2 regions of the Variovorax sp. GW823-FHT04F07 genome follow, and region 2 is predicted to be linked to the other one. Evidence: riboswitches for the same ligand, from Rfam matches in the RefSeq annotation. Region 2 holds a riboswitch; the other holds the start of a gene.
The links. A riboswitch is a leader RNA that binds a small molecule or an ion and turns the genes downstream of it on or off. The one in region 2 is predicted to bind glycine.
Positions count from the first base shown of each region.

Region 1: linked by a shared signal. The riboswitch ahead of gcvT (glycine cleavage system aminomethyltransferase GcvT) and the one ahead of AC1RAA_RS22225 (D-amino acid dehydrogenase) in region 2 are both predicted to bind glycine.

Region 1 is NZ_JBXAIG010000001.1:220,298-230,903, forward strand. Features, by position in the region: gene AC1RAA_RS01035 (alpha/beta hydrolase) at 1-56, shown strand, start outside; gene AC1RAA_RS01040 (TetR/AcrR family transcriptional regulator) at 31-651, opposite strand; gene AC1RAA_RS01045 (DUF2855 family protein) at 702-1,820, shown strand; gene AC1RAA_RS01050 (DUF3014 domain-containing protein) at 1,963-2,874, shown strand; gene AC1RAA_RS01055 (hypothetical protein) at 2,983-3,231, shown strand; gene gcvP (aminomethyl-transferring glycine dehydrogenase) at 3,263-6,172, opposite strand; gene gcvH (glycine cleavage system protein GcvH) at 6,231-6,602, opposite strand; gene gcvT (glycine cleavage system aminomethyltransferase GcvT) at 6,674-7,846, opposite strand; glycine riboswitch at 7,894-7,998, opposite strand; glycine riboswitch at 8,011-8,101, opposite strand; gene AC1RAA_RS01075 (hypothetical protein) at 8,133-8,669, opposite strand; gene AC1RAA_RS01080 (L,D-transpeptidase Cds6 family protein) at 8,766-9,257, opposite strand; gene AC1RAA_RS01085 (MFS transporter) at 9,501-10,606, opposite strand, start outside.
Region 2 is NZ_JBXAIG010000005.1:80,405-91,010, forward strand. Features, by position in the region: gene AC1RAA_RS22200 (LysE family translocator) at 1-423, opposite strand, end outside; gene AC1RAA_RS22205 (aminotransferase-like domain-containing protein) at 554-1,975, shown strand; gene AC1RAA_RS22210 (PhaM family polyhydroxyalkanoate granule multifunctional regulatory protein) at 2,040-2,831, shown strand; gene AC1RAA_RS22215 (FIST signal transduction protein) at 2,881-4,161, shown strand; gene AC1RAA_RS22220 (RtcB family protein) at 4,376-5,791, shown strand; gene AC1RAA_RS22225 (D-amino acid dehydrogenase) at 5,811-7,118, opposite strand; glycine riboswitch at 7,210-7,316, opposite strand; glycine riboswitch at 7,361-7,451, opposite strand; gene rfbB (dTDP-glucose 4,6-dehydratase) at 7,570-8,649, shown strand; gene rfbD (dTDP-4-dehydrorhamnose reductase) at 8,646-9,536, shown strand; gene rfbA (glucose-1-phosphate thymidylyltransferase RfbA) at 9,576-10,463, shown strand; gene rfbC (dTDP-4-dehydrorhamnose 3,5-epimerase) at 10,460-10,606, shown strand, end outside.

The DNA of each region.
Region 1 (10,606 bases), on a different contig from region 2:
TGCAGGGCACGCTGGCGTGGCTGCAGGCGCTCAGCGCGCCAACAGCCGCGCCCTGACCATCGCTTCCATCTCGTCGATCCAGGCATCCCCCGCCGCATCGTCGGGCTGCACCAGCAGCCGGTAGCGGCGCCCGCCCCAGGCGGCGGTCAGCAGCGCCTGCACGGCGGCGGGCGAGGGCGGCGGCTGCAGGTCGCGGCAGGCGGCGAAGGCCTGCGTCCAGCGCGCGAGCAACTCGTCGTACACGCGCCGATGGTGCTTGGGTTCGGCCACGCGGTGTTCGAGCATCAGCATCTCGTGGTCGAAGGCGGGCAATTCGTCGATGCGCGTGTCGCAGGTGAGGCGCACGAGGCGCTGCGTGCGTTCGCGCCAGTCGATGTCGGGTGGCGCGATCACGTCCGCGTCGAGCCGCGCCAGCAGCGCCTCGACGCAGTGGCGCACATAGCCCGAGAGCAGGGCTTCCTTGTCGGGAAAGTAGTCGTAGAAGGTGCCGACGGCGATGCCGGTTTCGAGCGCCACGGCGCGCGTGGTCACGCCTTCCCAGCCCTGCGCGCGCCAAATCCGAACAAAGGCGTCGTAGATCGCCTGCACGGTGAACTTGCCGCGCGCCTGCGTGGGGCGTTTCAGGGGCTTGGAGCGGGGTGCGGCGGGCATGGACCGGGTTTCCGAACCCGCGGCGAAGCGGGCCGTCCTACAGTTTGCGAATGAACAACGCATTCACTTTAACCCGCCTCGAAACGCGCAAGAACGCACTCGGAACCACCCGCATCGTCACTTCGGAAGACGACGGCAGCCTGCAGCCGGGCGAGGTGCTGATGCAGATCGAGCGCTTCTCGCTCACCACCAACAACATCACCTACGCGGCCTTCGGCGATGCGGTGATGAAGTACTGGCAGTTCTTTCCCACCGGCGATGCCGACTGGGGCCACATGCCGGCCTGGGGCTTTGCCGACGTGGTGGCCTCGAATGTCGAAGGCGTGGCGGTGGGCGAACGCTTCTACGGCTACTTTCCCATCGCGAGCCACCTGCGCATGCAGCCGGTGCGCGTGACGCCGCGCGGCTTCTACGACGGCGCGGCGCACCGCAGCGAGCTGGTGTCGGCCTACAACCAGTACATGCGCTGCAGCCACGACGCGGGCTACGTCGCCGCGCTGGAGGACTACCAGATGCTGGTGCGTCCGCTGTTCATCACCTCGTTCATGCTGGCCGACTTTCTCGAAGACAACGCCTTCTTCGGCGCGACGCAGGTCGTGGTGTCGAGCGCATCGAGCAAGACGGCGTTCGGCACGGCCTTCTGCCTCGGCCGGCGTGAAGGCCTGCAGCTGATCGCCGCCACCTCGGAAGGCAACCGCGCCTTCGTCGAAGCGCTGGGCTGCTACGACCGCACGGTGGCCTACGACGAGATCGCCACGCTCGCGGCCGACGTGCCCACGCTGTACGTCGACTTCGCGGGCCACGACGACCTGCGCGCCACCGTGCACCACCACTTCGGTGAATCGCTGGTGTACGACTGCTATGCGGGCTCGGCGCAGAAGACCGAGTTTCTCGGCGACACCAGCGCGCTGCCCGGCCCCACGCCGAAGCTCTACTTCGCGCCCGTGCAGATCCGAAAGCGCAATGCCGACTGGGGGCCGCAGGAGGTCAACCGCCGCTTCAACGATGCGCAGGGCCGCTTCATCGCCGAGCTCAGCCGCCCGGGCAACCGCTGGATGACGCTGGCGCAGGGCCGCGGCTTCGCGCATGCGCAGGCCGTGATCGCCGACCTGCACGCGGGCCGCGTCGATCCGCGCGAGGCGCATGTGGTGCGCATCGGCGGCGAGTGACAGCGTGAGCGACTGAACTTCGGCGCGGGTGGGGCGTCACAGGGGGTTACGAGAACGTGGCGATCGTGCGGGCCGTGCAGGCCATCCTGGTGCACCATTGCCTTTCGTCTCCCCACTGCCATCCCGCAAAAGGAAACCGCCCATGTCCGACGCCGACTCCCCCCGCGACACCCCCGAATTCCGACCCCGCAAGGAAGCGCCGATGGGCACCATCGTCGGCCTGGCGCTGGTCGTGCTGGTGGCGGCTTATTTCGGCTGGCGCTGGTACCAGCAGCAGCAACTGGCGCCGTTGCCGACCGCGCCCGTGGCCGTCGCCCCGAACGACGCGCCCCCCGAGCCGCCCAAGGTGGAAGAGCCGAAGGGCCCGCAGAACCCGGTCGAGGCGCTGGCCCCGCCCGATGCCGCGTTGCCCGCACTGGCCAGTTCCGATGCGCGCGTGATGAAGGCGCTCACCGAGCTGCTGGGCGGCAAGGCCGTGGCGGCCTACCTGCAGCCCGACGGCGTGGTGCGGCGCTTCGTCGCCACCGTCGACAACCTGCCGCGCGAGCAGGCACCCGCCAGCAAGTGGCCCGTGCAGCCCGCGCCGCAGCGCTTCATCACCGACGGGCCGCAGCAGGGCGGCGTGCAGACCATCGCGGCGAACAACGCCGCGCGCTACAACGGCATCGTGATGCTGGCCGGGTCGGTCGATCCGGCCAAGGCGGCGGCGGTGTATGCGCGGCTGTACCCGCTGTTCCAGCAGGCGTACGAAGAGCTGGGCTACCCGGGGCGCTACTTCAACGACCGCTTCATCGCCGTGATCGACCACCTGCTGCAGGCGCCCGAGCCCACGGGGCCGGTGCAGGTGAAGCTGGTCGAGGTGAAGGGCGACATTCCCTCGCAGCGGCCCTGGGTGCGCTACGAGTACGCCGATCCGAAGCTCGAATCGCTCTCGGCCGGCCAGAAGATCCTGGTGCGCATGGGGCCCGAGAACGAGCGCAAGATGAAGGCCAGCCTGCGCGGGCTGCGCGCGCAGATCGCCACCGGCGAGATCGCGAAGAAGAAGCAGCCCTGAGGCGCGATGCACTGACAGCGCCCCGCCTGCGCGCCCTGTAGGCGCGGGCCGATTGCATGCGGCGCGAAGGGTCGAGATGATTTGCGCCTACGACTTCGAGGGCAAGCCATGAACCTGATGAGCGTCGATCTTTACCAGAGCACCACCGACCCCGGGAAATTCCTGGCGCTTCCCGCCGGCACCGACCCGACCGAACTCATGGGCCCGATGACCTTTGATCGGGACTACGCGCACATCAAGCGCTACCAGGCGGCCTTCGCGTTCGATCCGTCCGAAACCTACGCGGGTGTGAACGCCGCGAAGATCGCCGCGGACCTGCTCACCGTGAAGTGGGCGATGTACCAGCGCGAAGGCTGAACGGCGGGCGGCTTGCGCCGCCGCGCCTTCGTCAGGCCTCTTCGGTTTCCTGGTACTCGCCCACCGGCACGCAGCTGCAGAACAGGTTGCGGTCGCCGTAGACGTTGTCGACGCGCCCGATCGGCGGCCAGTACTTGGCCTGCTTGAGTTCGGCCAGCGGGAACGCGCCGAGTTCGCGCGAGTAGGGGTGGCTCCACTCCGTGCCGAGCAGGCTGGCGGCGGTGTGCGGCGCGTGCTTGAGCGGGTTGTCGTCCTTGGACCAGACGCCTTCTTCCACGCGGCGGATCTCGCCGCGGATGGCGATCATCGCGTCGACGAAGCGGTCGAGCTCGGCCAGCGGTTCGCTTTCGGTGGGCTCCACCATCAGCGTGCCGGGCACGGGGAAGCTCAGCGTGGGCGCGTGGAAGCCGTAGTCGATCAGGCGCTTGGCCACGTCTTCGGCGGTGACGCCGCTGGTGTCCTTGAGCGGACGCAGATCGAGGATGCACTCGTGCGCGACGTGGCCGTTGGGGCTCGCGTACAGCGTGGGGTAGTGGTCCTTCAGGCGCGCGCTGATGTAGTTGGCGCTGAGGATGGCCGTCTCGGTCGCGGCCTGCAGGCCCTTGGCGCCCATCATGCGGCAGTACATCCAGCTGATCGGCAGCACGGCCGCGTTGCCCAGCGGCGCGGCCGACACGGCGCCCACGCCGTTCGAGGGCACGCCGGCCGTGGCGTGGCCCGGCAGGTAGGGCACGAGGTCTTCGACCACGCAGACCGGGCCGACGCCCGGGCCGCCACCGCCGTGCGGAATGCAGAAGGTCTTGTGCAGGTTCAGGTGGCTCACGTCGCCGCCGAACTCGCCCGGCGCGGCCACGCCGACCAGTGCGTTCATGTTGGCGCCGTCGACGTACACGCGGCCGCCGTGCTCATGCACGAGCTCGCACAGTTCCTTCACGCGGGTTTCGAACACGCCGTGCGTGCTGGGGTAGGTGATCATCACGGCGGCCAGGTGGGCGCTGTGCTTCTCGCAGGCGCGCTTGAGGTCGTCCATGTCGACGTTGCCCTGCGCGTCGCAGGCCGTCACCACCACCTGCAGGCCCACCATCTGGGCGCTGGCCGGGTTGGTGCCGTGCGCCGACGAGGGAATCAGGCAGATGTTGCGATGGCCCTGGCCCTTGGCTTCGTGGAAGGACTTGATGGCCAGCAGGCCCGCGTACTCGCCCTGCGAGCCCGCGTTGGGCTGCAGGCTGATGCCCGCGTAGCCGGTGGCCTCGCACAGCCAGGCGCGCAGCTGCGCGTCGAGCTGGGCGTAGCCCTGCAGCTGGTCGGCGGGCGCGAAGGGGTGGATGTTGGCGAACTCGGGCCAGGTGATGGGGATCATCTCGCTGGTTGCGTTGAGCTTCATGGTGCAGCTGCCCAGCGGGATCATGCTGCGGTCGAGCGCGAGGTCCTTGTCCGACAGGCTGCGGATGTAGCGCAGCATCGCCGTTTCGCTCTTGTGGGTGTTGAACACCGGGTGCGTGAGGAAGGCGCTGGTGCGGCGCAGGTCCTCGGGAATCAGCGGCGTGGTGTTGGCGGCCAGCTCGTCGAAACGCGGCATCGCGGTGCCGGCGGGCACGAACAGGGCCCACAGGGTTTCGATGTCGGCGCGCGTGGTGGTTTCGTCGAGCGAGATGCCCAGGTGCTGCTGCAGGCGCTGGCGCAGGTTGACGCCGCCGGCCTGCGCGCGCTCGATGATCGCGGCCGTGTCGTCGCCAGTGCGGATCGTCAGCGAGTCGAAGGCGGTGGTGTTCACCGGCTCGCGGCCCATCTGCGACAGGCCCTTGGCGAGGATGGCGGTGAGCACGGCCACGCGCTGCGCGATGCGCGTCAGGCCGTCGGGGCCGTGGTACACGGCGTACATGCTGGCGACCACGGCCGGCAGCACCTGCGCGGTGCAGATGTTCGAGGTGGCCTTCTCGCGGCGGATGTGCTGCTCGCGCGTCTGCAGCGCGAGGCGGTAGGCCGGCTGGCCATGCGTGTCGACGCTCACGCCGACGAGGCGGCCGGGCAGCGAGCGCTTGAACGAATCGCGGCAGGCGAGGTAGGCGGCATGCGGGCCGCCGTTGCACAGCGGCATGCCGAAGCGCTGCGTGGTGCCGCAGACGATGTCGGCATCGAACTCGCCGGGAGCGACCAGCAGCGTCAGCGCCAGCAGGTCGGCCGCGACGATGAAGGCGGCGTCGCACTGGTGCGCATGGCCCGCGAGCGGGCGCAGGTCGTGCACGTGGCCGGTGGTGGCCGGGTACTGCGCGAGCACGCCGAAGAATTCGCCGCTCACCATCAGGTGCGGCAGCGTTTCCGACACGGTGCTCACCTTCACCTCGATGCCCAGCGGCGCGGCGCGCGTCTTGATGACTTCGATGGTCTGCGGGTGGCAGTCGCCCGACACGAGGAACACGTTGCTCTTGCTCTTCACGCTGCGCTTGGCGAGCGTCATCGCCTCGGCGGCGGCCGTGGCCTCGTCGAGCATCGAGGCGTTGGCGATGGCCATGCCCGTGAGGTCGCACACCATCGTCTGGAAGTTGAGCAGGGCTTCCATGCGGCCCTGCGAGATCTCGGCCTGGTAGGGCGTGTAGGCGGTGTACCAGGCGGGGTTCTCCAGGATGTTGCGCAGGATCACGCCCGGCGTGTGGGTGCCGTAGTAGCCCTGGCCGATGAAGCTCTTGAACACCTTGTTCTTCGACGCCAGCGTCTTCAGCTCGGCCAGCGCGTCGGCCTCGGTGACCGGCGCGGGCAGGCGCATCGGCCGGGCGCGGCGGATGGCCGCGGGCACGATGCCGTCGATGAGCTCCGCGCGCGTTTCCGAGCCGATCACCGGCAGCATGCGCGCCTCGTCCGCCGCATCGATGCCGATGTGGCGGGCGAGGAATTCTTCGGCGTTCTCTAGTTCTTGCAAAGAGGGAAGGGCGGGAATCGGCATGGCGGTGAAGGCTCGGGGGAGAAGGAACGAAGGTGCGAGGAAGCTGCTGTTCAGCGGATCAGGATTCGGCGGCGAACTTGTCGTAGCTGGCGGCGTCGAGCAGGGCGTCGAGCTGCGCGGGCTCGCTCAGCTTGACCTTGAAGAACCAGCCGGCGGCCAGCGGGTCGCTGTTGGCCAGCGACGGGTCGGCGCGCAGCGCTTCGTTGACTTCGGTGATCTCGCCCGACACGGGCATGAACACATCGGCGGCGGCCTTCACCGACTCGACCACACCGGCGACCTCGCCCTGCGCGAAGGTCTTGCCCACTTCAGGCAGGTCGACGAACACCACGTCGCCCAGCGCGTCCTGCGCATGCACGGTGATGCCGACGGTGGCGGCGCCGCCTTCGGCCGCCACCCATTCGTGGTCCTTGGTGTATTTGATGCTCATGAAAAAACTCCTCGTGGAAAAAATGGAATCGGGGTGCAGAGCCTAGCCGGGTCTGCGGGGTTCAGTGTCGGTCAGCCGCGGTAGTAGCGCGTCGGCACGAAGGGCATGGTCGAGACTTCCATCGGCACCGGCTTGCCGCGCACGATGGCCTGCACGCGCGTGCCGGGCTCGGCGAAGGCGGCGGCCACGTAGCCCATGGCCACGCAGCGGTCGGCCGTGGGGCCGAGCAGGCCGCTGGTGACGGCGCCGATGTCGTGGCCTTCGAGCGACTGCAGCAGCGTGCCGTCGCGCACCGGGATGCGTTCCAGTGCCACGAGGCCGACCCGCTTGCGCGTGAGCGTCTTGTGGTCGGTGTGGCCGGCCGCGCCCGAGGCGACGGCGGCCAGCTGGGCCAGCACCTTGGCCGCGCCCGGGAAGCCGCCTTCGCGCGCGCCGCCGGCGCGGCGCACTTTCTGGATCGCCCAGTTGAGCGAGGCTTCGACCGGGGTGGTGGTGGTGTCGATGTCGTTGCCGTACAGGCACAGGCCGGCTTCGAGCCGCAGCGAGTTGCGCGCGCCCAGGCCGACGGGCTTCACCTCGGGCTGTGCGAGCAGCAGGCGGGCGAGGGCGTCGGCGTCCTTGCCGGCCACCGAAATCTCGAAGCCGTCTTCGCCGGTGTAGCCGCTGCGGGTGACGAAGGCGGCGATGCCGCCGATCTGCACCGCGCCGCCGGTCATGAACACGAAGCGCTCGATGCCGGGCGACAGGCGTGCCAGCGTGGCGGCGGCCTGTGGGCCCTGCAGCGCCAGCAGCGCGTGGTCGGGCAGGGGCTGCACCTGGCAGCGCGCGCCGATCCTGGCCTGGATGTGGGCGATGTCGGCCACCTTGCAGGCGCCGTTCACGATCACGAAGAGCGAACCGTTGCCTTCGTTGAAGAACATCAGGTCGTCGAGGATGCCGCCCTCGTCGTTCAGCAGCAGGCCGTAGCGCTGCTTGCCGGCGGGCAGGTCGACCACGTCGACGGGCATCAGGGTTTCGAACGCGGCGGCGGCGTCAGGGCCGACCAGGCGCAGCTGGCCCATGTGCGAGATGTCGAACAGGCCGGCCGCGTCGCGCGTGTGCTTGTGCTCGGCCATGAGGCCGGCGGGGTACTGCACGGGCATGGAGTAGCCGGCGAAGGGCACCATGCGGGCGCCCAACTCGACGTGGAGGTCGTACAGCGGGGTCTTGAGAAGTTGGGCGTCGGAAGCGGAGGAAGCGGCCACGGGGCACTCCAAAGGGGCAGTCGAAATCCATGGCTGCAACGCCACGGGCCACCCCTGCTGTCCGCTTTACCTGAGAGATTCGCCCCACGATCGGGGTTTGCTCCTTCGGTGGGCCGCGTGCAATGCCACGGCCTCTCTCCAGCAAGGAAACGCCGGTGGTTGCCGGCGTCTTGTCAGTCCTTTTGCCTGAGCGTTCGGGGAACCCCTGCGCCTTCGGCGGCCCCGTCGCGCGGGGCTCTCTCCTGACCCGGCGAGTGTAGTGGATCGCGGGGCCGGGGCTGGCGGCTCAGTGCACGGTTTCTGCCGGCGGCAGCAGCTTGTCGATGCGCTCGCGCAGCGAGTCGGCGCGCTCGGGGCCGGCGGCCTTCTCGATCTCGGAGAGCATCAGCGCGGCGATGGTCAGCATGGCCTCGCGGTCGCGCGCCTCGCGCAGGGCGTCGCGCATCTGGTTGGCGAAGCGCGGGTCGCGGCGCACGAACATGCGTTCGCAGATGTCGAACAGGAACATGCGCGTGGTGGCCAGCGAGCGCTTGCCGTCGAAGCTGTCGGCCGAGGTGGCGACCTGGATCGGCTCGGCGGCGGGGACGGGCGTGGGGGCCGGTGCGGGCGGTGGCGCGACCGGGCGCGCGACCTGCAGGTAGCCGCGCTGCATCAGCCCCTGGATCGCCTGCTCGGCCTCGACGCGGCTGGGGAACAGCGGGCTGAAGTCGGTCAGCGAGCGCCGGCCGTCGGCCATGAGCAGCAAGGCGCGCTCACGCTGACTGAGCGTGCGCTGCCCGGCCTGGAGTTCGTCGCGTGCCTTCTCGGTCTTGGTGGGGAACATGGCGGCCACAGCTTTCGGAGGTCGAAGGCTGCAGCATCGTTGCAAGTGGTGACATCTTCGTGAACCATTTGCCTTACAGGGACAAGGGGGTGCGCGTCAGTTGCCCGCGCTCTCCTTGCGGATCAGCCAGCGCGGGCCCACGCGCTGCAGCTCGAGCGTCTTGCGGTCGGTCTCGGTGAGTGCGTCGGCGCTGTAAATCTGCCGGAACTGCGCGCTGGCCGAGGTGCCCTGGACGCTGATCACCAGCCCCTCGATGCCCACGCTGATGCGCGACTTGCCCGTGATGCGGGCGCGCCGGTCGGCCTCCCAGCGCTCGCGGGTCTGGCCGCGCGCGGGGGTGAAGTCGCTCGCGTAGGCTGCGAGGTAGCGCTCCACGTCGCGCGCGGACCAGGCGGCGGCCCAGGCGCGCACGGCGCTTTCCACTTCGGCGAGGTGGGTGACGGGATTGGTGGGATTGGTGGGATTGGCGGGGGCGGCCGCTGGTGCAACGGCTGCAACGGGCGCGGCGGCCGGCGTGGCCGCGATACCGGCGGTGGCCAGCAAGCCGGCAGCGACAAGGCTGCTGCCCTGGGCGACGATTCGGTGCATGGCGTCCTTCTCTTTCCTTCTTCTTGTCTGTCAGGCTCGACGTCGAAGCTTGCGTCGATTCTGGCAGTGAAAGAGAGCGCGTGCGGCGTTGAATCGCCCACGGATTTCGGTGGTCCGTGGTTCAGGGCGCGTGCACAGGACACCGGGTGCTTCCCTCCGCGAATGTCCCCCGCCTTCGGCTCCTCCTTGATTTCGCTGCGGGAAGCACCCAGTGCCCTGTGCACAAGGAGCGCGGGGGAGGACTCAGACCGCGGCAGCCTCGCCCGCCATCACCTGCACCGTGCGGTTGCGCAGCCGCAAGGCCAGCACGGTCGCCACGCACAGCACGCACAACACCACCGTGAGCGTCACGCCGAGCCCGCGCGCATCCGACAGCAGGCCGAACAGCGGCGAGACCAGCCCGCCGACCGAGAGCGCGAGGCCGAGCGTGATGCCGCTGGCGGTGGCCGGGTTGCGTGGCAGGTAGTCCTGCGCGAGCGTCACCTGTGCGGCGAAGGGCAGGAACATGCTCATGCCGAGCCACGCGGTGCAGGCCAGCGCCGCGCCGGGCGTGGAGGCGAGCACGAGGCCCGCCATGGCCGGCAGCGCGAGCAGGTAGCCGCAGCGGATCGTGCCCATGCGCCCGATGCGGTCGCCGAGCCAGCCGCCGGCCAGCGTGCCCACGGCCCCTGCGGCGGTGAAGGCGGTGAGCGCCGCGGCGCCCTGGAAGGTGCTGCCGTGCAGGTCGCGCGTGATGCGCAGCGAGAGCATCGACAGCACCGTGACGTACGGGATCGACCAGCCCACGATGGTCGCCACCAGCAGGCTGAAGGCGCGCCAGTCGTTGTGCGGCTTCAGCACCTGGGCGCGGGCCTGCGCGGCGCGCGCTGCCGCTGCTGCCGCGTTGTTGGCGACGGCGCTGCGCCGTGCGTTCGCCGCAACCCACACCAAGCCCATCGCCACCGCGGGAATGCCCAGCAGGTAGCTGCGCGACAGGCTGCCGCCGCCGACGACCGTGGCCGCCAGCACCGGCGCGAACGAGGCGCCGATGGTGCCGCCCACCGAGAACACGCTCATCGCCTTCTGCGAGGCGCCGCCGGCCGCGCGCGCGGCCACGGTGGCGGGCGGGTGGTAGGCCGCGATGCCCAGCCCGCACAGCGCGACCGCGATCCAGGTCAGCAGGTAGCTCTGGCTCAGGCCCGCCAGCACCACGCCCAGCGCCGCCACCAGGAAGCCCACGGGCACCAGCCAGGCGCGCGGGTGGCGGTCGGCGTACAGGCCGAACAGCGGCTGCACCACGCTCGACAGCCCGGTGGCCGCCAGCATCAGGCCGCTCACGGCCGTGTAGCTGTAGCCGCGCTCCAGCACCA
Region 2 (10,606 bases):
CGCGAGCGCGTCGGGCTGGCCGGCGATCCAGCCCGCCACCAGCGTGAGCGCCAGCAGCCAGGCCTTGATGTTCACGAACTGCAGCATCACGCCTTGCCCGAAGCCGACCGAGAGGCGGGCGCTGTCGGCCTTGCCGAGCTGGGCGCTGCCGCTGAGCTTGTAGGCCAGCCACAGCAGGTAGGCGATGCCCAGGCCCTTGATCGCCAGGCGCAGCGGCGGCATGGCCACCACCAGCGCGCCGAGGCCGGCCGCGCAGATGGCGAGCAGCAAGGTCCAGCCCACCGGCACCGCGACCACGAAGCGCATCGCACGCGGCAGGCCGCCGTTGGCCGCCAGGGCGGTGGAGAGCGTGGTGTTGGGGCCGGGCGAGAAGCTCATCGCCGTGGCCAGCACCAGCAGCGCGGTGAATTCTTGCCAGTTCATGTCACAGACTCTAAACTTTGGACCATTACAGTTCCAGTACAGATGATCGAACAAATCTGAAATCTGTATTGGTCATTCCTTCGACACACGCCGCCCTTTTCTTGCTCTCTGTGCGATGCAGCCCGATCCGATGCTGACCCGAACCTCCACCCAGTCCCTGACCGGGCAGCTGGCCGACCGCCTCGCCGAGCGCATCCGCAACCGGCTGCTGGCGCCCGGCGCGCGCCTGCCCTCGGTGCGCGAGTGCGCGCGCCAGCAGGGCGTGAGCCCGTACACCGTGGTCGCCGCCTACGACCAGCTGCTCGCGCAAGGCCTCGTCGAGGCGCGCCGCCAGCGCGGCTTCTACGTGCGCGACGCGGCGCCGGTGCCCGAGAGCTCGCGCAACCCGGCGCATGCCGCGCCTGAGGTCCCACCGATGATGGCGTCGCGTGTACCGGCCGATGCCAGCTCGCTGATCCGCAGCATGTTCCACCGCCCGAGCGACAAGCCGCAGCCGGGCATGGGCGTGTTCCCGCCCGACTGGATGGCCTCGACCTTCCTCGCGACCGCGGTGCGCCGCGTGACGACCACGTCGGCGCTGCAGGAACTGTCGCTTCAATACGGCGAGCCTTCGGGCGACCTCGCGCTGCGCCGCAGCCTGTCGCAGAAGCTGGTGCGCATCAACGTGCCGGCCGGGCCGGACCAGATCGTGACCACCATCGGCGCCACGCATGCGCTGGACATCGTGAGCCGCACGCTGCTGCGCGCGGGCGATCCGGTGATGGTCGAGGAACCCGGCTGGGCGCTGGAGTTCGCGCGGCTCGAGGCGCTGGGCATGCGCATCCTCCCTGTGCCGCGCCGCGCCGACGGGCCCGACCTCGACGTGATGGCGCAGTATTGCAAGCTGCACAGCCCCAAGCTCTTCGTCAGCGTGAGCGTGCTGCACAACCCGACGGGCTACAGCCTCACGCCGGGCAGCGCGCACCGCGTGCTCAAGCTGGCCAACGAGCATGACTTTCACATCGTCGAGGACGACACCTACAGCCACCTCGCGCCCGAGCACGCCACGCGGCTGAGTGCGCTCGACGGGCTGCAGCGCACCATCTACGTCAGCGGCTTCGCGAAGATCCTGGCGCCCAACTGGCGCATCGGCTTCCTGGCCGCCTCGCCCGCGCTCAAAGAGCGGCTGCTCGAGACCAAGCTGCTGGCCACGCTGACCTCGCCCACGCTGTTCGAGCGGGCGCTGTCGTGGTGCATCGACCAGGGCCAGCTGCGCCGCCATTCGGAGCGCGTGCGCATCCGCCTGGACGGCGCGCGCGGTCGCGCGGTGAAGCTCGCCATGTCGCACGGCTGCACCTTCGCCTCGGAGCCGGCGGGGCTGTTCGGCTGGGTCGACACGGGCGTGGACACCGACGCGCTCACGCAACGCATGCTCGACCAGGGCTACCTGCTGGCGCCGGGTTCGCTGTTCCATGCGCGCCGCCCGCCGAGCACGATGATGCGGATCAACTTCGCGACCTCGCAGGACGCGAATTTCTGGAAGGTTTTCAGCCGGGTCAGGGACGAGCTCTGATTCGCTTGCAAAGGGCTTGGAGTAAGCTGGCAGCACAAGAAAACCCAGCCAGGAGACCTCCCGCATGAGCAACGCCAGCAAACCCTTCGACTTCAGCCAGTTCGTCCCCGGATTCGACTTCCTGAAGAACCTCGCCGGCGGTGCCGCCGCGGGCTCCGGGTCGGTGCCCGGCATCCCCAGCCTCGCGAGTTGGGTCGCGCCCACCATGAGCGTCGAAGAGGTCGACAAGCGCATCCAGGAACTCAAGACGGTCCAGTACTGGCTCGAACAGAACGGCCACGCGCTCAAGGCGACCATCCAGGCGCTCGAGGTGCAGAAGATGACGCTGTCGACCCTGCGCGGCATGAACGTGCGGATGGAAGACATCGCCAGCGCGTTCACCAAGCAGGCCGCGGCCATGGCGCCGGCACCGGCTCCCGCCCCGGCCCCCGCACCGCGGCCCGAACCGGAAGCTGTCGAGGAAGAGGAAGAAGAGTTCGACGAGGCCGAGGAAGAAGCGCAAGAGGTGGAAGAGGAAACCCCGGCGCCGAAGAAGACATCGCGCGCCAAGCCCGCAGCGTCCAACGGCGCCGCCGGCGTGGTCGACCCGATGCAATGGTGGGGCTCGCTCACCGAGCAGTTCCAGCAGATCGCGAGCACCGCGCTGCAGGATGCGGCGCAACTCAAGGTGCCCGCCATGGCGCAGCCGCTGGCCGACGCCGTGGGGCAGGTCATCGGCAAGGCGACGGCGGCGCGCAAGCCGGCCGCCAAGGCTGCTCCGAAGAAAGCTGTCGCCAAAAAAGCCGCGCCGGCACCCGCCGCGCGCAAGAAAACCACGTCCACCGCCGCGCGCAAGCGAACCTCCGGCCGGCGCTGACGTCTTACAGACACCTTTCCAGACGACGACGCACGGGTCGGTACGCACCATGAAACTGTTTCCCACCGGCCATGCCACCCACCCGCAATGGCGCATGGCCGCCGGCCTCGTGCTGGCCCAGTTGCGCGCGCAGATGGCGCTGCCCGACTACGCGTCGAACCCGACGCTCGGGCTGCTCTACATCACCGACCACTACGCGGCCGAGGCGCAGGAGATCCTCGATCACCTGAGCGCCGAGCTGCCCGAGGTCACCGACTGGTCGGGCACCGTCGGCATCGGCGTGTCGGCCAACAACGCCGAGTACTTCGACGAGCCCGGCCTGAGCCTGATGCTGTGCGCGCTGCCCAGCGACCAGTACCGCGTGTTCTCGGGCGTGGCGCCGCTGGGCAGCTCCGAAATGAGCGGCTTCGAGGCGCACACCGCGCTCGTGCACGCCGACCCCGCCACGCCCGACCTGGGCGAGCTCATCGGCGAGATGGCGGGCCGCACCGACACTGGCTACCTGTTCGGCGGGCTCTCGTCCGGCCGCGGCGGGGCGCTGCAGTTCGCGGTCGGCGGCAACGGCAACATCCGCGGCCACGGTGCGGCGGGCGGTGTGTTCTCGGGCGGCTTGTCGGGCGTGGTGTTCGGCGAGGGCGTGCGGCTGGTGTCGCGCGTCACGCAGGGCTGCCAGCCGCTGCGCACCGGCGGCGCGCGCGAGCGCGAGATCACCGAGGCCGACGGCAACCTGCTGCTGTCGCTCGACGGCGAGCCGGCGCTCGATGTGCTGCTGGCCGACCTGCAGGTGTCGCTCGACCGGCCGCAGGAAGCCATCGACGCCGTGCGCAACACGCTGGTCGGCCTGGCCGACGCGGGCAGCGACGGCATCCGCCGCACCGGCGACCTGGGCGCCGACGTGTTGGTGCGCCACATCATCGGGCTCGACCCGACGCGGCGCGGCATCGCCATTGCCGACAACGCCGAGGCCGGCATGCGGCTGAGCTTCTGCCGCCGCAACGCGCAGGCGGCGCGCGCCGACCTGATGCGCATCTGCGCCGAGATCCGCGAAGAGCTCGAACCCGAAGAGCAGACGCTGGCCACCGCGCGCGCCGTGGCGGCCGGCGAGGCCGAGGCCGCGCCGCATCCCGCGCGGCGCATCGCGGGCGCGGTGTACGTGAGCTGCTCGGGGCGCGGCGGCCCGCACTTCGGCGCGCCGGGCGCCGAATTGCAGATCGTGCGGCATGCGCTGGGCGACGTGCCGCTGGTCGGCTTCTTCGCCGCCGGCGAGATCGCACGCCACCACCTGTACGGCTACACCGGCGTGCTGACGGTGTTCACCGCGCCGGACTGACTGGCTGACTGACGGGAAAAAACGACGCGTGCATCCGCGCACTGTGTTCGCAGGCGCTTCGCGTCGCTAGAATCCGCCCGCTTTCTTGAATCTCTGCTGCTGCAAGAAAGAGTGATCCGCGCGCCCCGAGGCACGCGGTCGATCTCTTTCGCCCCGCCACGCGATGTGACGGGGCCCGGAAACCGACACGGTTTCCCCGAATGGAATTGCAGCCATGGGCAGCCCTACCAACAGTCATTTTTCGAGACTCCAGCGCGCCTTTTCGCGCGCGAACATCGCCGTCGATTACCGCGACGGCATCTATCACCTGCGCAACGAAGCCGCGCAGGCGACCGTGCTTCTGCCGCAGAGCCTGCCGCTGGAAGAAAAAGCCGTGAACCAGCTGCTGGCCTTCGCCAGCGTGCGCTCGCCCGACGGCGCGCACGGTGTGTGCAAGGCCTGCGCGACGCCGGACTTTCATCCGGGCTCGGTCGCGCCGGTGGGCAGCGTCGTCGCGACCGATGGCGACTTCGTGATCCCCGCCGCGGTCGGCACCGACATCAACTGCGGCATGCGTCTGCTGACCACCGGCCTCACGCTGGACCAGGTGGCGCCGCACAAGACGCAGCTGCTCGCGCGGCTCACGCGCAGCCTGCTCGACAACGGGCGCGACGTGCCGGTGCACACGGCGGCGTTTCGCGCGCTGTTCGACGACGGGCCGGCCGCGTTCCTGGACGCCGTGCGCAACGAGGGGCTCTGGGCGGCCTGCGACCGCGACCGGCTGCAGGCCGAGATCGGCGCGTGCATCGGCCTGGCGAGCTTCGGCGGGCAGTCGCGGCACGCACCGCTGGCCTACACCGGCGCGCGCCACGAGGTGTTCCGCGACCCGTGCCTGGGCACGCCGGGCAGTGGCAACCACTTCGTCGAGTTGCAGGTGGTCGACCAGGTGATGGACCGGCACGCGGCGTACCGCGCGGGCCTCAAGGCGGGCGAGGTCGTCGTGATGATCCACAGCGGCTCGCGCGACATCGGGTTCCATGTCGGGGGCCGCTGGATGGACCGCGCGCGGGCCGAGTGGCCGCAGGGCCTGCGCCATCCGAAGAGCGGGCTGTACGGGCTGGCCGGGCCGCTGGCGCAGGAGTACCTCGAAGCCATGGGCGTGGCCGCGCGCTATGCGTGGGCCAACCGGGTCGTGCTGGCCGAGCTGGTGCGCAAGGACTTCGCCGAGCTGCTGGGCGCCACGGCGTCGACGCTGGTGGTCGATGTGCCGCACAACGTGGTGCTGCGCGAGCACGGCATGAACATCCATCGCAAGGGCGCGACGCCGGCGCATGCGGGCGACCTGGCGCTGATTCCCGGGTCGATGGGCGATCACTCGTACCTCGCGACCGGGCTGGGGCATGAGGACTGGCTGTGGTCGTGCAGCCATGGTGCCGGCCGGCGCATGCGTCGGCAGGAAGTGCGCGCGATGCGGCCCGCACCCGACGACGCCGATGCCAGCTGGCAGTGCGTGACCTTGCGCGAGGAGCGCCGCATCGAGGAGGCGCCGCAGGCCTACAAGCCGATCGGCGCGGTGATCGAGGCGCAGGAAAGCGCGGGGCTCATCCGCTGCGCCGTGCGGCTCAAGCCCTGGGTCACGTTCAAGGCATGACCCGAGGGCGCGTGTCGTGTCAGCCCAGTGCGGGCTGCACGGCGCGCGGTGCGGGTGCCGGCATGCCGGCGAACGCGAAATCGACCTCGGGCGCCAGCCCGCTCACGATGCGCGCGATCGACTTGCCCGAGCCGCAGGCGTGCGTCCAGCCGAGCGTGCCGTGGCCGGTGTTGAGGAACAGGTTCGGCAGCTTGGTCTTGCCGATCAGCGGCACGTTGCTCGGCGTGGCCGGACGCAGGCCGGTCCAGAACTGCGCGCGTTCGGTGTCGCCGGCGCCGGGGAAGAGTTCTTCGACGCGCCGCACGATGGCTTCGCAGCGCACGCGGTTCAGGTCGCGGTCGTAGCCGTTGAGCTCGGCCGTGCCGGCGATGCGCAGGCGGTCGCCCGACTCCGACGTGTAGCGCGAGAACACCAGCTTGTATTCGTCGTCCGTGAGCGAGACCTGGTGTGCCTTCGATGCGTCCTTGACGGGGAGCGTCACCGAGTAGCCCTTGGCGGGGTAGATCGGCAGGCGGATGCCCAGCGGCGCGGCGTACAACGGACTCAGCGAACCCATCGCGAGCACGAAGGCATCGCCGCGGATGCGCTGGAAGCGGCCTTCGTTGTCGGTCGCCTCGACGTGGTCGATGCTGCCGCCGGCTTCGCGCAGCGCGGTCACCGTGTGGCTCATGAGGAACTTCACGCCGGCCGCCTCGGCCAGCTTCACGAGTTCGCGCGCGAAGCGGTTGGCGTCGCCCGATTCGTCTTCGGCGGTGTAGGTGGCGCCGGCGAGTTGGGGGCGGATGTGGGCGAGGGCGGGTTCGATCTTGATGGCCTCGTCGGCCGAGATGACCAGGCGTTCGCAGCCCAGAGCACGCATCTGCTCGGCGGGCGCGAGGGCACCGTCGAATTCTTTTTGCGTCGTATAGAAGTGCAGGATGCCTTGCGTGCGCTGGTCATAGTTCAGGCCCGTGTCTCGACGCAATTGCTGCAACATTTCCCGGCTGTATGTACCGAGACGAACGATCTGTTCGATGTTGTGGCGGGTGCGTGCGGGGGTGCATTCGCGCAAGAACTGCAGGCCCCAGAGCCACTGGCGCATGTCGGCGCGGATGCGAAACAGCAGCGGCGCATCTTCCTTGCCGAGCCATTGCAGCACCTTCAGCGGCGCGCTCGGATTGGCCCACGGTTCGGCATGGCTGACCGAGATCTGGCCGCCGTTGGCGAAGCTGGTTTCGGCGGCCGGGGTGGCCTGCCGGTCGATCACGGTCACCTCGTGGCCGAGTTGCTGGAGGTAGTAGGCCGAAGTCACGCCGAGCAGGCCGGCGCCAAGAACGATCACACGCATTGCAAGTACCTTTGAGTTTGCAGCGCTTGAACGGCGGGCGTGGAGTGCTATTGAAAAAATAGCAAGCAACCGGACGACCGATGTCCAAGTTGCCGCTCCCCCTGTCCTCGGTACCTGAGAGATTCACCCTGCTGCACCCGCAGCGGGTTTGCTCCTTCGGTGCGCCACATGGCGTGGCGGCTCTCCAGACGGCTGTATCGATGAGTGCAGTACTGACCCCTTGCCGAAGTTCCTGGGCGTTGCCTGGAATTTCGTCGGGCCGACCTGAGCGTTTATGGGAGTTTGCGCCTTCGGTAGGGCCTCCGTGGAAGCCCGCTCTCCTGCAATTGTTGGCGATTGTAGGCGGGCCCCGCAAGCCGGCCAAGCCCTGTACATCGGCACTTCACACCGATGGGATAATTGAATGTTGATTTTTGGTAAAGCAAACTTTTTTCTACATGCAGGGGACTCCATGATCCTGGTTACCGGCGGCGCAGGCTTCATTGGCGCCAATTTCGTGCTCGACTGGATCGCGCAGGGCAACGAGCCCGTCGTGAACCTCGACAAGCTGACCTACGCGGGCAACCTCGAGACCCTCGCGTCGCTCAAGGGCAACGCGAACCATGTCTTCGTGCAAGGCGACATCGGCGACAGCGCGCTGCTCGATCGCCTGCTGGCCGAGCACAAACCCCGTGCCGTTGTGAACTTTGCCGCGGAATCGCATGTGGATCGTTCGATCCACGGCCCGGAAGACTTCGTGCAGACCAATGTGCTCGGCACCTTCCGCCTGCTCGAATCGGTGCGCGGCTACTGGAACGCCCTGCCGGCCGACCAGAAGGCGGCCTTCCGTTTCCTGCATGTGTCGACCGACGAGGTCTACGGCTCGCTCTCCAAGACCGACCCGGCCTTCACCGAAGAGAACAAGTACGAGCCCAACAGCCCGTACTCGGCCAGCAAGGCCGCCAGCGACCACCTCGTGCGCGCCTGGCATCACACCTACGGCCTGCCGGTGGTCACCACCAACTGCTCGAACAACTACGGCCCGTTCCACTTCCCCGAGAAGCTGATCCCGCTGATGATCGTCAACGCACTGGCCGGCAAGAACCTGCCCGTGTACGGCGACGGCATGCAGGTGCGCGACTGGCTCTACGTGAAGGACCACTGCAGCGCCATCCGCCGCGTGCTCGAGGCCGGCAAGCTCGGCGAGACCTACAACGTCGGCGGCTGGAACGAGAAGCCCAACATCGAGATCGTCAACACCGTGTGTGCGCTGCTCGACGAACTGAGCCCCCGCGCCGACGGCAAGCCGTACAAGGAGCAGATCACCTACGTCACGGACCGCCCGGGCCACGACCGTCGCTACGCCATCGATGCACGCAAGCTCGAGGCCGAACTCGGCTGGAAGCCCGCCGAGACCTTCGACACCGGCATCCGCAAGACCGTCCAGTGGTACCTCGCCAACGGCGAGTGGGTGCGCAACGTGCAAAGCGGCGCGTACCGCGAATGGGTCGAGAAGCAATACGACGCTGCGCCTGCAAAGGCTTCCGCATGAAGTTGCTGCTGCTCGGCAAAGGTGGACAGGTCGGCTGGGAGCTGCAGCGCAGCCTCGCGCCGCTCGGCGAAGTGGTCGCACTGGACTTCGACAGCACCGACTTCCACGCCGACTTCAGCCGTCCCGAGCAGCTGGCTGCAACCGTGCTGGCGGTGCGCCCCGACGTCATCGTCAATGCCGCCGCGCACACCGCCGTCGACAAGGCCGAGAGCGAGCCCGACTTCGCGCGCAAGCTCAACGCCACCTCGCCCGGCGTGGTGGCCGAGGCGGCGCAGCAGATCGGCGCGCTGATGGTGCATTACTCCACCGACTACGTCTTCGACGGCAGCGGCACTAGGCCCTGGAAAGAAGAAGACGCGACCGGCCCGCTCAGCGTGTACGGCCAGACCAAGCTCGAAGGCGAGCAGCTGGTGGCGCAGCATTGCGCGAAGCACCTGATCTTTCGCACCAGCTGGGTGTACGCCGCACGCGGCGGCAACTTCGCCAAGACCATGCTGCGCCTGGCCAAGGAGCGCGACAAGCTCACGGTCATCGACGACCAGTTCGGCGCCCCCACCGGGGCTGAGTTGCTGGCCGACATCACTGCGCACGCCATCCGCGCCACCTTGCAAGACCCGACCAAGGCCGGGCTGTACCACGCCATCGCCGGCGGCGAGACCACGTGGCACGGCTACGCGCGCTTCGTGCTCGAGATGGCGCAGCAGGCCGGCGTCGAACTCAAGGCCGGCCCGCAGGCCGTGGAGGCCGTGCCCACCAGCGCCTTTCCGACGCCCGCGAAGCGCCCGCACAACTCGCGGCTCGACACCACCAAGCTGCAGACCACCTTCGGCCTGCGTCTGCCGCCCTGGCAGGAAGGCGTGGCACGCATGCTGCGCGAGACGCTCTGACCGACTGATTTTTCCTGCCCCTCACAGAAGAAGACTCCCATGACGCAACGCAAAGGCATCATCCTTGCCGGTGGCTCCGGCACCCGCCTGCACCCGGCCACGCTCGCCATGAGCAAGCAACTGCTGCCGGTGTACGACAAGCCCATGATCTATTACCCGCTGAGCACCCTGATGCTCGGCGGCATGCGCGACATCCTGATCATCAGCACGCCGCAGGACACGCCGCGCTTCCAGCAGCTGCTGGGCGACGGCAGCCAGTGGGGCATCAACCTGCAGTACGCGGTGCAGCCGAGTCCCGATGGCCTGGCGCAGGCGTTCATCATCGGCGACAAGTTCGTGGGGAACTCGCCGAGCGCGCTGGTGTTGGGGGACAACATCTTCTATGGGCATGACTTTGCCCATCTGCTGTCGGACGCTGATGCGAAGCAGAGTGGTGCGACCGTGTTCGCGTACCACGTGCACGACCCCGAGCGCTACGGCGTGGTGGCCTTTGACGCCAACGGCAAGGCCAGCAGCATCGAAGAAAAGCCCGTCAAGCCTAGGAGCAGCTACGCCGTGACCGGCCTGTACTTCTATGACAACCAGGTCGTCGATATCGCCAAGGCCGTGAAGCCGAGCGCGCGCGGCGAACTGGAGATCACGGCGGTCAACCAAGCGTACTTGGACCTGGACCAGCTCAACGTGCAGATCATGCAGCGCGGCTATGCGTGGCTCGATACGGGCACGCACGAGAGCCTGCTCGAAGCCGGCCAGTTCATCGCGACGCTGGAGCATCGGCAGGGGCTGAAGATCGCCTGCCCTGAAGAAATTGCGTGGCGCAATGGCTTCATCGACAGCGCCCAACTCGAAAAGCTCGCTGCACCGCTGCAGAAGAACGGGTACGGAAAGTACCTGAAGCACCTGCTGACCGAAGAGGTGCGTTCGTGAATGTCATCCAAACCGAGATCCCCGACGTTCTGATCATCGAGCCGAAGGTCTTTGGCGATGCCAGAGGGTTTTTCTACGAGAGCTTCAATCAACGCGCATTCGAGGAGGCGGTTGGATCGAAGGTCGACTTCGTTCAGGACAAC